3 regions of the Actinoallomurus oryzae genome follow, and region 1 is predicted to be linked to each of the others. Evidence: riboswitches for the same ligand, from Rfam matches in the RefSeq annotation. Region 1 holds a riboswitch; each other region holds the start of a gene.
The links. Region 1 has a riboswitch for ZMP and ZTP ahead of ABEA10_RS15265 (phosphoribosylaminoimidazolecarboxamide formyltransferase). Riboswitches for the same ligand answer to the same signal wherever they lie in the genome.

Region 1 (3,265 bases):
AAGCGCGAGGAGGAGCTCACCGCCTTCTGCCGGGCGAACGGCCTGACCGTGCTCGGTCCGAACGGCAACGGCTACATCAACGCGGGGGCCGGCATCACCCCGTACGGCCTGCCGATCCCGCCGCCGCTGCTGCGCGGATCGGTCGGCGTCGTGCTGCAGAGCGGCGCGCTGGCCAGCTCCGTGCTCGCGTTCAGCCAGGCCCGCGGCATCGGCCTGAGCCTGCTCACCTCGATGGGCAACGAGGCCGTGGTCTCGGTCACCGACGTCATCGACCACCTCGTGGACGACCCGGCGACCCGCGTCATCGCGCTCTTCCTCGAGTCGATCCGCCGGCCGGAGGAGTTCGCCCGGGTGGCGCGCCGCGCGCTGGCGGCGGGAAAGCCGATCGTCGCGCTCAAGATCGGCCGTAGCGGGCTCGCCTCCCGTACGGCGCAGGCGCACACCGGCGCTCTCGTCGGTGACGACGCCGTCATCGACGCGGCCTTCCGGCAGCTCGGCGTCATCCGCGTCCGCTCGCTGGAGGATCTGATCATCACGGCCGGGCTGCTCGCGTCGTCCGGGCCGCTGCCGGGGCCCCGCCTCGGCGTCGTCACGCCGTCGGGCGGCGCATCGGAGATCATCGCCGACCGCGCCGAGGACGAGGGGCTGGAGCTGCCGGCGTTCGCCGAGGAGACCGTCGCCCGGCTGACCGAGATCATGCCGGACTTCGGCAGCCCCGCGAACCCGCTCGACGTGACCGGGTACGTCGTCGTCGACCGCACCCTGCTCTCCCGCGCGCTGCGGATCGTCGCCGAGGACCCGGGCATCGACGTCGTCATGCTCCTGTCCGACCTGCCGCGCGCCGAGCCGCCCGACCCCGAACCGGTGTTCCGGCTGTACGAGAAGAGCACGCGCATCATCGCGGAGTCGCCGCGTCCGGTCGTCATCGTCGGCAACGTGCTGACCGACGTCGGCTCCTTCGCCCGTACCCTCCAGGACCGCACCGGGTATCCGCACGTCGTCGGCGGCATCGAGCACGGCATGTCGGCCATCGGCGCCGCCGTCCGCTGGTCGGCGGCGCGCGAGCGGGCCGCCGTACGCCCGCGCGCCGCGACGCCGCCTCCCGTGGTGCGCGGCGAGCGGACCGGCGTGTGGGCCGAGCACCGGGCGTCCGCGCTCCTGGCGGAGGCGGGCGTGCCCGTGGTGCCGTCCGAGCTCGCGCCCGACGAGGAGGCGGCCGTGGCCGCCGCCGAGCGGTTCGGCCATCCGGTCGTGCTCAAGGCCGCCGCGGAGGGCCTGGGCCACAAGGGCGACGTCGGCGGCGTACGCCTCGGGCTCGGCTCCGCCGAGGACGTGCGGCGCGCGCACCGGGAGATCCTCGCGGCGGTCGGCGCGTCCGGTTTGGGCACGCTCGTCCAGCCGCAGCGTGAGGGCGGCGTCGAGCTGCTGGCCGGCGTCGTGCGCGACCCCGCCTGGGGCCTCGTGCTCGCGGTCGGCCTCGGCGGCGTGTGGGTCGAGGTGCTGAAGGACTCGGTGCTGCGCCTGCTGCCGGTGGACGCCGCCGAGGTCCGCCGCGCGCTCGGCGAGCTGCGCGGCGCGAAGCTCCTGACCGGCGCGCGGGGCACCGAACCGGCCGACCTGGACGCGCTCGCCGAGGTCATCACGCGCGTCGCGGACCTCGCCGGGGCGCTGGGCGACGACCTGGAGTCGCTGGAGATCAACCCGCTGCTGGTCCGCGGCTCACGCATCGAGGCCCTGGACGCCCTGGTGACCTGGCGTACGTGACCGGTACGCTGGCGGCGGCCGCGACTGGCGAGGGTGGATCACCACCGGGAAGCGGCCTGCCATCGATGCGGGCGCCGACCGCCTGGGCGCCTCCATCAGCGACATCGACCGCTGAGGAGGCCACGGCATGCAGCTGCGTTACGGCACCAACCCGCACCAGGAGGCGCGGGCGACATCGGTGGAGGACGGCGGCACGCCGCTCCGGCCGCTGAACGGCACACCCTCCTACATCAACCTGCTCGACGCGCTCCACGGCTGGCAGCTCGTCCGGGAGGCGAGCCGGGTGCTCGGCCGCCCGGCGGCCGCGTCGTTCAAGCACGTGTCGCCGGCCGGGGCGGCCGTGTCCGGGCCGGTCGACGCGGTCGCCGCGGAGCCGTACGGGCTCGGCGACGTCGGGGACCTCACCAGTGCCTACCTGCGCGCCCGCGACGCCGACCCCCGGTCCTCCTACGGCGACTTCGTGGCGGTGTCGCACCCGGTCGACGCCGAGCTCGCCGACGCCCTGGGCCCGGTGTTCAGCGACGGCATCGTGGCGCCCGGCTACGCCCCCGGCACCGTGGCCGCCCTGAGCCGCAAGAAGAAGGACCGCTTCGTGGTCTTCGAGGCCGACGAGACGTTCGCCCCGCCGGCGCGCGAGCGGCGGGAGGTCTTCGGCGTCGAACTGACGCAGGACCGGGACGAGGCGCCGATCTCGCGCGACCTGCTCGACCCGGCCGGTGACGCGGCGCCGCCCGGCACCGCCGTGCGGGACCTGCTGCTCGGGCTCGTCGTGCTCCGGTACACCCAGTCCAACGCGGTCTGTTACGTGCGCGACGGCATGACGCTCGGGGTCGGCGCGGGGCAGCAGTCGCGCGTCGACTGCACCCGCCTGGCCGGGGGCAAGACCGACATCTGGTGGCTACGGCGTCATCCGGCCGTGCGGGGCCTGGCCTTCGTACCGGGAGCCCGGCCGCAGGACCGGCTCAACTGGCGGATCCGGTACGCCGAGGGCGGCCTGACCCCCGACGAGGAACGGCGGCTGGCCGAGGCGCTGTCCGGCCCGGTCACCGGCCTCACCGCGGCGGACCGCGAGGAGTGGGCGCGCCGCCTGACCGGCGTGGCGTTCGCCTCCGACGGCGCGCTGCCCTTCCGCGACAACGTCGACCACGCCCGCCGCCACGGCGTGGCGTACATCGCCGAGCCGGGCGGCTCCATCCGGTCCGGCGAGGTCGCCGACGCCTGCCGCGAACACGGGATCGCGCTCGTACGGACCGGGCTCCGGCTCTTCCACCACTGAGCCGGGGTGCACGCGTGAGCGGCGCGGCGGCCCGCCGGCCGTCGACCGGATGGCTTCGGACGGGGCGTGGTGCGGTTCCGACGCGCTTTCTCAGGCGCCGAATCGGTCGAGCAGCGGGAGGCCGTTCGTCGTCATCATGGCGGTGACCTGGTCCTGATCGAGGAGCGGGGTCGCCTGGATCTCGGCGGTGACGGCGGCGATGACCGCCTCGGGCGTCCACGGCCA
Region 2 (3,265 bases), on a different contig from region 1:
GAACGCCGACCGGGTAAAGGTCGCCGACTGCTTACGCTGCCGGGACTTAAACCTGGGGTAGCGGGCACGCCCGGCGAAGAAGTTCACGAACGCCGTGTGCTGGTGCCGGAGTGCCTGCTGGAGGGGCACACTGGACACCTCGGGCAAGAACGCCAGATCCGGGTCGCGTTTCAACTCCGTCAAATATCGGTCGGTCTCCGCGTAGGAGGTCCTGAGCCCCTCGGTGCGGTAACGAATCTTCCGCCATTCCAGGACCCTGTTCCACACCAGACGTACGCAGCCGAACGTGCGGCTCAGGACCGCCACCTGCTCCGGGGTGGGATAGGCCCGCACCTTGTAACTCGTACGCACGTTCGAAACTCTCGCATCGCCAGAAGATCAGCAACGACGAACGGAAGAATAGAGCGGAAAGACGGTAATGACTGCTTCGCGCCTAGGGCCATCCCGACCTGGGCCCCCTACCGAGGATCCTCCCGCCGCTGGCGGATCGGGTCACCTCCGTATGTCTCGGTGAGACGCTCTACTAGGCTTTCGGCACGGCCGGCTCGACTTACCGCAGGAGGACCTCGTGATCACCGCCATCGTGCTCATCAAGGCCGACGTCTCGCGCATCCCCGAGGTCGCCGAGACCATCGCCGGGCTCGAAGGGGTCAGCGAGGTCTACTCGGTGACGGGCGAGTTCGACCTGGTCGCGCTGGTGCGGGTCCGCCAGTACGAGCAGATCGCCGACGTCATCCCCGGCCGCCTCAACAAGGTCGACGGCGTCACCCACACCGAGACCCACATCGCCTTCCGCGCCTACTCCCAGCACGACCTGGAGGCCACCTTCTCCCTCGGCCTCCCCGACGCCGACTGAGACCTCCTCTGCGTCGCTGAGACCTCCACCGGGCGGTCGGCCGTGACCACCCGAGCACCACACCGGAATGGCTCGTGACCAGCGTCAAGGGCGCCGAGAGAGCCGGTCAGGCGGTCAGGCTCCGTTCCGCCGCCTCGACGGTCTGCTCCAGCAGGACGGCGATGGTCATCGGGCCGACGCCGCCCGGCACCGGGGTGATGAGGCTCGCGCGCGTCCTCGCCGTCTCGAAGTCGACGTCGCCGACATTGCCCGCGTTGTAACCGGCGTCGACGACGACCGCTCCGGGCTTGACGTCCTCACCCCGGATGAACCTCGGCCGGCCCACGGCCGCCACGACGACGTCCGCCTCTCTCACGAGTGCCGCCACGTCGGCCGTACGGGAGTGGCAGTAGGTGACCGTCGCGTCGCGGCCGAGCAGCAGCATCCCGGCCGGCTTGCCCAGGATGGCGCTCCGGCCGACCACGACCGCGTGCCGGCCCGCGAGCTCGACCTCGTACTCCTCCAGCAGCCGCACGATTCCGCCGGGCGTGCAGGACACGAAACCCGGTAGGCCGAAGCTCATCGCGGCGAACGAGCGCATCGTGACGCCGTCGACGTCGTTGGCCGGATCGATCGCCTCGAACGCGGCCCGCTCGTCGATGTGCGGCCCGGCCGGATGCTGCAGGAGGATGCCGTCCACACCCGGGTCGTCCGACAGGGCGGTGATGGTGCCGATGAGCTCCGCCGTCGTGGTCGAGGCCGGCAGCGGGACGTGGCGGGAGGTGATGCCCGCCTTCTCACACCGGGCGCGCTTCATCCGGACGTAGGTCACGGAGGCGGGGTCGTCGCCGACCAGCACGGTGGCCAGGCACGGAGCCGTGCCGCGTTGCCGTGTGACGGCCGCGGCGCGTTCAGTGGTGCGCTCGGTGATGCGGCGGGCCAGGGCGGTGCCGTCCATGAGACGGGCGGTGTGCGTCGTGGACATCGGGTCGCCGGGCATCGGGTCGCTCCTGCGGGTCGCGGTGGATCGGCCCAGGCGCACGGCACTCGATGGCAGGGCCGCTCCCCGGTGGTGACTCCACCTTCAGCGCCAGTCACGGCCCGTCCCAAGCGTAGCCGTTCCCACCGCCGCACGGCTCCGCACGGCACCGAGCAGAAGGCCCGCCACCGCGACGCGGTGACGGGCCTTCGCCGAACGTACGGGGTCAGCCGCGGCTGAGCTCGCGGTGTTCGCCGCCCTCGGTCTCCGGGTGCACGACGACGGCGTCGCCGTCGTCGTCGCCCGGCGCTCCGGGCTCGCCGTGGCCGTGACCGGCCGCGTGACCGTTGCCGATCGGGATGTCGTCGGTGGCGAACGCGCCGTTCAGCGCCCGGCGGGCCCGGCCCAGCGGCCCGCGGGAGGCCGGCGACGGGATGCCGTTCTCGTCCTCCTCCGCGCCCGAGACGAGCGGCGGCGCGGGCGGCTTGCTGATCAGGACCGCCTCGGCGTTCTCCTTGACCGGCTCGTGGACCTCGATGAACTCGCCGCTCGGCAGCATCTTGATGATGCCGGACTCGACACCGTGCTCGTACTCCTCCGCGTCCTTGCGCTGCAGGCCCAGGCAGATCCGCTTGGTCACGATGTAGGCGATGACCGGGCCGACGAAGACGGCCACGCGGAAGAACCACGTCGTCTGGTACAGCGAGATGTGGAACTTGTCGGCCAGGACGTCGTTGCCGCCCGCGAGCCACAGCAGCCCGTAGAAGGCGACGGCGGCCATGCCGACCGCGGTGCGGAACGGCGCGTTGCGCGGCCGGTCGGCGATGTGGTGGATGCGCCGGTCACCGGTCGCCCACTGCTCGACGAACGGCCACAGGGCGGCGCCCGTCATGATCAGGCCCAGCGGCACGAGCGCCGGCACGAGGACGTTCCACGAGACCGTGTGGCCCCAGAGGTTCGTCTCCCAGTTGGGCATGATGCGCAGCGCACCCTCGAGGAAGCCCATGTAGAAGTCGGGCTGCGACCCGGCCGTGATGGAGTCCGGGGTGTACGGGCCGAACAGCCAGATCGGGTTGATCTGGGCGAACGTCCCGAGGAGGGCGACGACCATGAAGGTGAAGACGAAGAACGCGGTGGTCTTGATGAGGAACACCGGGTAGAACGGCTTGCCCATCACGGACTTCTCCTCCCGGTTCTTGCCCGGGAACTGCGTGTGCCCCTGGAACCACAGGATCATGAAGTGCGCCCCGACGAGCGCCAGCAGGATGCCCGGGATGAGGAGCACGTGCACGGTGTAGAGCCGTGGGATGAAGTCGTGGCCGGGGAACTCGCCCCCGAAGGCGAAGAAGTACAGGTAGCTGCCGACGATCGGGATCGACTGCAGCACACCCTGGGTGATGCGCAGACCCGTGCCGGACAGCAGGTCGTCCGGCAGGGAGTAGCCGAACAGG
Region 3 (3,265 bases), on a different contig from region 1:
GAAGGGCGCCTACACCGGCGAGGTGTCGGGCGCGATGCTCGCCAAGCTCGGCTGCACCTATGTGCTCGCCGGGCACTCCGAGCGCCGTGAGTACCACCGCGAGGACGACGCGCTCGTCAACGCGAAGGTGAAGGCGGCGTTCAAGCACGAGCTGACGCCGATCCTGTGCGTCGGGGAGGGTCTGGAGATCCGCCAGGCGGCCGAGCACCTGTCGCACACGCTCGGCCAGCTCGACGGCGCGTTGGAGAAGGTGCCCGCGGACCAGGCCCGGCAGATTGTCATCGCCTACGAGCCGGTCTGGGCCATCGGTACCGGTGAGGTCGCCACTCCCGACGACGCGCAGGAGGTGTGCGGCGCGATCCGTACACGCCTCGCCGAGTTGTACAGTGGAGATCTCGCCGATCAGGTGCGCATCCTCTACGGCGGTTCCGTCAAGGGTGACAACATCGCCGGCATCATGGCGCAGTCCGACATCGACGGAGCACTCGTCGGAGGCGCGAGCCTCGATGCCGGTGAGTTCATCAAGATCTGCCGGTTCCGTGAGCGGCTCGCCTGATCTTCGTCACCGGACTGGGCGTTTCTGCTGAGACAGGCGGGGGTAGTGACGTACCCTCGGAACGGATGACCTGAATACGCGACTATTCCCCGCGCCCGGCGGGGTTAATCACGAAAGCGCTGAACTGCTGTGATCATCGGAACTTCCATCGTCCTCATCATCACGAGCGCGCTGATGGTGTTGCTCGTCCTCCTCCACAAGGGCAAGGGCGGTGGCCTGTCGGATCTGTTCGGTGGCGGTATCAGCTCATCGCTGGGCGGGTCGTCCGTGGTCGAGCGCAACCTCGACCGGCTCACGATCGGCACGGGCATCATCTGGTTCCTGTCGATCATCGCCCTGGGCCTGCTGTTCGCACACGGCCACCACGGCTGATCCGCGGCACAGGCATACCGGCCAGGCAGTGTTGACGGCCGTCGCGTCCTCGTCGCGACGGCAGGAATAACGAGGAGTACTCCGTGGGTAGTGGCAACGCCATTCGGGGCAGCCGCGTCGGTGCCGGCCCGATGGGAGAGGCCGAGCGCGGTGAAGCGGCACCCCGGGTGTGGGTGACGTTCTACTGCGCGAACCGGCACGAATCCCGGCCGAGCTTCGCGACCGACGTCGCCGTACCGGACCAGTGGGACTGCCCCCGCTGCGGTTTCCCCGCCGGCAAGGACCCCCAGAACCCCCCTGCGCCCCCGCGCAACGAGCCGTACAAGACGCACCTCGCGTACGTGAAGGAGCGGCGCAGCGACGCCGACGGTGAGGCCATCCTCGAGGAGGCCCTCACCAAGCTCCGCAACGAGCGGGCCGCCATCCAGGCCGCCATGGAGCGCGCCCGCAACTAGGCATGGCCGCGACGGCCCGGTGCACGCCTCGTGCGTCCACCGGGCCGTCGCCGTTGATGCCTGTCCCACCGCCAGGCACCGCGCCGGCCTCTAGTGTGGGGGCGTGAGCCGGTGGACCTGTCCGGAGTGCGACCGCGAGTTCGGGCGTGCCGGGCAGTCGCACGTGTGCGTGCCCGGCTGCACGGTCGATGAGTGCTTCGCCCCGTGGCCCGAGAGCTACCGGGAGATCTACGACCGGGTGGTCGATCACCTTGCCACGCTGGGACCCGTCCACGCCGACGCGGTCGGGGTCGGGGTCTTCCTCAAGAGCGACCGCAAGCTCGCCGAGGTACGCCCCAAGGCCCGGTCGCTCAACCTCTGGCTGTTCCTGCCGCGCCCGGTCGAGCACCCGCGGATCGCGCGCCGCCTGCCCGTCTCCGGCGACCGTACGATGCACGTCCTGAAGTTGCTGGACCCCGCCGACGTCGACGACCAGGTCTGTGCCTGGCTCGGCGAGTCCTTCGACGCCGCCACTGACTGATCCGCGGGCGGCTACCATGGGTGGCCTCGCGACTGGCGCGTCGAGGTGGAGTTCACCACCGGGGAGCGAAGCAGTCCGGCACCGCGCGCCTGGGTGTCTGGAGCCGCAAGGAGGCTTCATGCACCAGCCACGTCTGTCCCATCTCACCGACGCCGATCCGGCCGTCGCCGAGCTCATCGAGGCCGAGGCGACGCGCCAGCACGACAAGATCCGGCTGATCGCGTCGGAGAACTACGTCTCGCCCGCCGTGCTGGAGGCCACCGGCTCGGTCCTGACCAACAAGTACTCCGAGGGCTATCCGGGCAAGCGCTACTACGAGGGCCAGCAGGTCATCGACCCGGTGGAGGAGCTGGCCCAGGAGCGCGCCCGTGTGCTGTTCGGCGTCCCGCACGCCAACGTCCAGCCGTACTCCGGCTCGCCCGCCAACCTCGCGGTGCACCTGGCGTTCATGGAGCCCGGCGACACCTTCCTGTCGCTGGAGCTCGCCCACGGCGGTCACCTGACCCACGGGTCGCCGGTGTCGATCTCCGGCAAGTGGCTGCGTCCCGTGCACTACGGGGTCGGCCGCACCACCGGGCGGGTCGACATGGACGAGGTACGCGACCTCGCGCGCAAGGAACGCCCGAAGGTCATCTTCTGTGGCGGCACGGCGATCCCGCGCACGATCGACTTCCCCGCGTTCGCCGAGATCGCCCGGGAGACCGGAGCCGTTCTCGTCGCCGACATCGCGCACATCGCGGGTCTGGTCGCCGGGGGAGCGCACCCGTCCCCGGCCGGCCACGCCGACGTGATCACCACGACGACCCACAAGACCCTGCGCGGCCCGCGCGGCGCGATGATCATGACGACCGAGGAGCACGCCACCGCGATCGACAAGGCGATCTTCCCCGGGCTGCAGGGCGGCCCGCACAACCACACGACCGCGGCGATCGCCGTGGCGCTGGGCGAGGCCGCCCGGCCGGAGTTCCGCACCTACGCCCAGCAGGTCGTCGCGAACGCCAAGGCCCTCGCGGCCGCGCTGACGGCCCGCGGCTTCGACCTCGTCTCCGGCGGCACCGACAACCACCTGATCCTCATCGACCTGACCGCCAAGAACATCGCCGGCAAGCCGGCGGCCAAGGCGCTCGACCTCGCCGGCATCGAGCTCAACTTCAACACGGTGCCCTTCGACCCGCGCAAGCCGTGGAGCCCGTCGGGCATCCGCCTCGGCACGGCGGCGATCACCACCCGTGGCCTCACCGAGGAGCACATGACCTCCGTCGCCGAGTGGATCGACCGCGCGGTCACGGCGGCGGAGGACGGACCCGCGCTCGAGAAGATCGCGGGCGAGGTCCAGGACCTGCTGAACGGCTTCCCGATGCC

Region 2: another riboswitch for ZMP and ZTP. It lies ahead of ABEA10_RS23780 (bifunctional 5,10-methylenetetrahydrofolate dehydrogenase/5,10-methenyltetrahydrofolate cyclohydrolase); the one in region 1 lies ahead of ABEA10_RS15265 (phosphoribosylaminoimidazolecarboxamide formyltransferase).
Region 3: another riboswitch for ZMP and ZTP. It lies ahead of ABEA10_RS47535 (serine hydroxymethyltransferase); the one in region 1 lies ahead of ABEA10_RS15265 (phosphoribosylaminoimidazolecarboxamide formyltransferase).

The regions. Positions count from the first base shown of each region.
Region 1 is NZ_BAABHF010000019.1:204,939-208,203, reverse strand. It holds gene ABEA10_RS15270 (acetate--CoA ligase family protein) at 1-1,764, shown strand, start outside; ZMP/ZTP riboswitch at 1,775-1,859, shown strand; gene ABEA10_RS15265 (phosphoribosylaminoimidazolecarboxamide formyltransferase) at 1,892-3,040, shown strand; gene ABEA10_RS15260 (amidohydrolase family protein) at 3,131-3,265, opposite strand, start outside.
Region 2 is NZ_BAABHF010000025.1:31,344-34,608, reverse strand. It holds gene ABEA10_RS23790 (RNA-guided endonuclease InsQ/TnpB family protein) at 1-351, opposite strand, end outside; gene ABEA10_RS23785 (Lrp/AsnC family transcriptional regulator) at 569-856, shown strand; gene ABEA10_RS23780 (bifunctional 5,10-methylenetetrahydrofolate dehydrogenase/5,10-methenyltetrahydrofolate cyclohydrolase) at 963-1,835, opposite strand; ZMP/ZTP riboswitch at 1,859-1,943, opposite strand; gene qcrB (cytochrome bc1 complex cytochrome b subunit) at 2,041-3,265, opposite strand, start outside.
Region 3 is NZ_BAABHF010000064.1:37,528-40,792, forward strand. It holds gene tpiA (triose-phosphate isomerase) at 1-556, shown strand, start outside; gene secG (preprotein translocase subunit SecG) at 686-928, shown strand; gene ABEA10_RS47525 (RNA polymerase-binding protein RbpA) at 1,012-1,383, shown strand; gene ABEA10_RS47530 (DUF5655 domain-containing protein) at 1,487-1,903, shown strand; ZMP/ZTP riboswitch at 1,922-2,005, shown strand; gene ABEA10_RS47535 (serine hydroxymethyltransferase) at 2,022-3,265, shown strand, end outside.